Regions from separate parts of the Streptomyces sp. NPDC027962 genome, predicted to be linked through region 2. Evidence: riboswitches for the same ligand, from Rfam matches in the RefSeq annotation. Region 2 holds a riboswitch; the other holds the start of a gene.
What was found. Region 2 has a riboswitch for glycine ahead of gcvP (aminomethyl-transferring glycine dehydrogenase). Riboswitches for the same ligand answer to the same signal wherever they lie in the genome.
Positions count from the first base shown of each region.

Region 1: linked by a shared signal. The riboswitch ahead of gcvT (glycine cleavage system aminomethyltransferase GcvT) and the one ahead of gcvP (aminomethyl-transferring glycine dehydrogenase) in region 2 are both predicted to bind glycine.

Region 1 covers NZ_JBVHTA010000033.1:6,891-9,054, reverse strand. Annotated here, with positions in the region: gene ACZ4SA_RS26375 (AAA family ATPase) at 121-804, opposite strand; glycine riboswitch at 950-1,046, shown strand; gene gcvT (glycine cleavage system aminomethyltransferase GcvT) at 1,191-2,164, shown strand, end outside.
Region 2 covers NZ_JBVHTA010000029.1:86,945-89,108, reverse strand. Annotated here, with positions in the region: gene ACZ4SA_RS25050 (DNA polymerase IV) at 1-171, shown strand, start outside; gene ACZ4SA_RS25045 (PRC-barrel domain-containing protein) at 81-464, opposite strand; glycine riboswitch at 579-674, shown strand; gene gcvP (aminomethyl-transferring glycine dehydrogenase) at 855-2,164, shown strand, end outside.

The sequences.
Region 1 (2,164 bases), on a different contig from region 2:
GCGGTGCGCCGGCCCCGACCTTAGCGCCGGTGGCGGGGCGGCGACGCCTGCGGGGGCGCCGGGCCGCAGCTGCTGAGGCGCCGGGGCCGAGGCCCGCCCCCACCCCCGCCCGGATGTCCCCTACGCGAAACCCAGCCGCCTCAGCGACCCCGCCGACTCGCGGTCCAGTAGGACCGCCGACGCACAGCCTCCCGGCAGGCGTCCCGACTCCGCCGCTGCGACCAGGCGGCTCACCGCACGGCGATGGCGGGCGAACGCGTAGCCGGAGACGCCGCGGCCACGCTCGCGCTGGCCCGCTCTGGCGACTTGGGGGGTGACGTCCAGGAGCACCAGGTGCAGGGACGTGCCCCGCCGCCGCGTCTCGCGGGCGAGCCAGCGGCGGACCCACGCCTGCGTGCCGCAGTCGTGGACGACGACACTTTCACCCGAACGCAGGGCACGCCGGAGTCCGGCGTAGTGGGCCAGACGGACGAGGGGTCGGTAGACGGCGTACGGCAGAAGGCGGGGCATCCGGGCGTCCCAGCGGTCGCGGGTGTCCTGCGAGTCGATCCCCCGCTCCCGCACGGCGCGGCGCATCAGCGTGGACTTGCCGCTGCCGGGGAGGCCGGAGACGACCACCACGTCGCCCGCGGCGAAGACAAGGCTGTGCGGGCTGCTGCCCGGGCACTCCCTGAGGTCGCGCAGGACGGACTTGGCCGGCCGGACGCGTGCCGGCGCCCCGGTCCGGGCCGGAACTGCGGGCAGTCCCGGCTGGGCGGCCACCCCCGCGGTCGTGGCGTATGCACCGGTCGGCTGCAACGTCATGCCATCCCCCTTCGGGTCATCCCACACCCTTGCCCATGAAGTGTAAAGAATTGGTAATACGGCTCAAGCGATTTCAGGGCGGCCTCACGCTCCACTCTTCCCCGATGCGTGCAATGATGTGCGCGCCAACTGCATACCGGCCGCTTGAATCCGCGCGGGAGAGTCCCGGCCACATCTGTGGCGGGCGCCGAAGGAGCAAGTTCCTCCCTTGAATCTCTCAGGCCCCGTACCGCGTGCGATGAGGCAGATCTGAAAAGCGAGCCGCACGTGGCTCCACCCAAGGTGCAAGTCACGACTACCCGTACGCGGAGTCGGGGCGAACCTCTCAGGTTCCGATGACAGATGGGGAGGATTGTCCTCGCAGCCATGCCCTGGGAGCCACACCTATGAGCCACGCCCCCCGTCTGACCGCACTCGACGCCCTGCACAGGTCGCTGGGCGCGACCATGACCGATTTCGCCGGCTGGGACATGCCGCTGCGGTACGGCAGCGAGCGGGACGAGCACATCGCCGTCCGCACCAAGGCCGGCCTCTTCGACCTCTCCCACATGGGCGAGATCACCGTCACCGGCCCGCAGGCGGTCGACATGCTGAACCACGCGCTGGTCGGCAACATCGGCACCGTCGGCGTCGGCCGCGCCCGCTACACCATGATCTGCCAGGAGGACGGCGGCATCGTCGACGACCTGATCGTGTACCGGCTCCAGGAGCAGGAGTACATGGTCGTCGCCAACGCCGGCAACGCCCAGATCGTGCTGGACGCGCTGACCGAGCGCGCGGCCGGCTTCGACGCGACCGTCCGGGACGACCGTGACGCGTACGCGCTGATCGCCGTCCAGGGCCCGGAGTCCCCCGGCATCCTGAAGTCTCTCACCGACGCCGATCTGGACGGCCTGAAGTACTACGCGGGGCTGCCCGGCACGGTGGCGGGCGTGCCGGCGCTGATCGCCCGTACCGGCTACACCGGCGAGGACGGCTTCGAGCTGTTCGTCGAGCCGCAGCACGCGGAGAAGCTCTGGCAGGCGCTGATCGACGCGGGCGCACCGGCCGGCCTGATCCCGTGCGGCCTGTCCTGCCGTGACACGCTGCGTCTGGAGGCGGGCATGCCGCTGTACGGGCACGAGCTGACCACCGCGCTCACCCCGTTCGACGCGGGGCTCGGCCGGGTCGTGAAGTTCGAGAAGGACGGCGACTTCGTGGGGCGCGAGTCGCTCGCCGCCGCCGCGGAGCGGGCCGGGACGGCACCCCCGCGCAAGCTCGTGGGCCTCGTCGCCCGGGGCCGCCGCGTCCCGCGCGCCGGGATGCAGGTCGTCGCCGGCGGCCAGGTCGTCGGCGAGGTGACCTCCGGCGCGCCGAGCCC
Region 2 (2,164 bases):
GACGACGAGGAGCTGGAGCCCGCGGACCCTCTGCCGCTGACCGGGCCGCCGGATTCGCCGCCGGACGAGGGCCGGGCGGGTCAGTCCTCCTGGCCGGCGACGCGGCCGAAGGAGCGGTCGCCCGAGGCGGGAGCGGGCGTCGGGGGCGGGCCGGAGAGGTCGAGTCCGTAGTGGTGGTAGAGCTGGAGTTCCTGCTCGGGGGAGAGATGGCGGCCCACGCCGAAGTCCGGAGCGTCTTTGATCAGCGAGCGCTCGTAAGGGACGCGCAGGGTGTTGTCGACGAGCTCGCTCGGTTCGAGGGGGACGAAAGCGTCCCTGCTGAACAGGCCTGTCCGCACGGCCGCCCACTCGGGTACTCCGGTGGCGTCGTCCAGGTACACCTCGTCGACCGTTCCGAGCTTCGTGCCGTTGCGGTCGAACGCCTTGCGGCCTATCAGGCTGCGCGGATCGATGTCGGTCTGCACGGTCCCTCCAACTGGTCGCGCCTGCTCTCTCATGACTACAGAAGGGCACATTTCGAGTGTCGGCCACTCGAGCGATCGTTCCCAAGCGGCGCTGGTACCCTGGCAAACGGCTGCTGACCCTGTGCGGGAGAGTTCTCCGGTGAAGACCGGAGGCGCCGAAGGAGCAAATCCTCCCCGGAATCTCTCAGGCACCTGTACCGCACGGACGAGGTCACTCTGGAAAGCAGGGCGGGCGTCGGACGGCATCCGCTCTCACCGACGGTGAAAGCCGGGAGGTCGCTCCGCGACGCCCGGTGAAGCTCTCAGGTTGAGATGACAGAGGGGGAGGCCGTCCGGGCATCCGCGCCGTGATGCCCCTCGCAGGTCGCGAAGACCAGGAGGCCTCCCACCATGACCGCCAACCGCATTCCGCTCTCCCAGCTGGAGCGTGGCACCCCCTTCGAGCGGCGCCACATCGGGCCTGACGCAGGTGCCCAGGCCAAGATGCTCGCGCAGGTGGGCTACGGCTCGCTCGACGACCTCACCGCCGCCGCCGTACCGGAGGTGATCAAGAGCGCGGAGGCCCTCGACCTGCCGGACGCCCGCACCGAGGCCGACGTGCTCGCCGAGCTGCGCTCCCTGGCGGACCGCAACCAGGTGCTGGCCCCCATGATCGGGCTCGGCTACTACGGCACCTTCACCCCGCCGGTCGTCCTGCGGAACGTCATGGAGAACCCGGCCTGGTACACGGCGTACACGCCCTACCAGCCCGAGATCTCGCAGGGCCGGCTCGAGGCGCTGCTCAACTTCCAGACCGTCGTCGCGGACCTGACCGGCCTGCCCACCTCCGGCGCCTCGCTCCTCGACGAGGGCACCGCCGCCGCGGAGGCCATGGCGCTGGCCCGCCGCGTCGGCAAGGTGAAGACCGGCGTCTTCCTGATCGACGCCGACACCATGCCGCAGACCATCGCCGTGATCGAGACCCGCGCCGAGCCGACCGGCGTCGAGGTCGTCACCGCCGACCTGAGCGACGGCATCCCCGCCGAGATCGCGGAGCGCGGCGTCTTCGGCGTGCTGCTGCAGTACCCGGGCGCCTCCGGTGCCGTTCGCGACCTGAAGCCCGTGATCGAGCAGGCGCACGAGCTCGGCGCGATCGTCACCGTCGCCGCCGATCTGCTCGCCCTCACCCTGCTCACCTCGCCCGGCGAGCTCGGCGCGGACATCGCCGTGGGTACGACGCAGCGCTTCGGCGTCCCGATGGGCTTCGGCGGCCCGCACGCCGGCTACATGGCCGTGCGCGACAAGTTCGCCCGGAGCCTGCCCGGCCGACTGGTCGGCGTCTCCGTCGACGCGGACGGCAACCGGGCCTACCGCTTGGCGCTGCAGACCCGTGAGCAGCACATCCGCCGTGAGAAGGCCACCAGCAACATCTGCACCGCGCAGGTGCTGCTCGCCGTCATGGCAGGCATGTACGCCGTCTACCACGGCCCGGAGGGGCTGCGGGCGATCGCCTGGCGCACCCACCGTTACGCCGCGATTCTCGCCGAGGGCCTGCGGGCCGGCGGCATCGAGGTCGTGCACGGCTCCTACTTCGACACCCTGACCGTCCGTGTGCCGGGCCGGGCCGTCGACGTCGTGGCCGCCGCCGGCGAGGGCGGGGTCAACCTGCACCTCGTCGACGCCGACCATGTCTCCCTCGCCTGTGACGAGACCACCGGCCG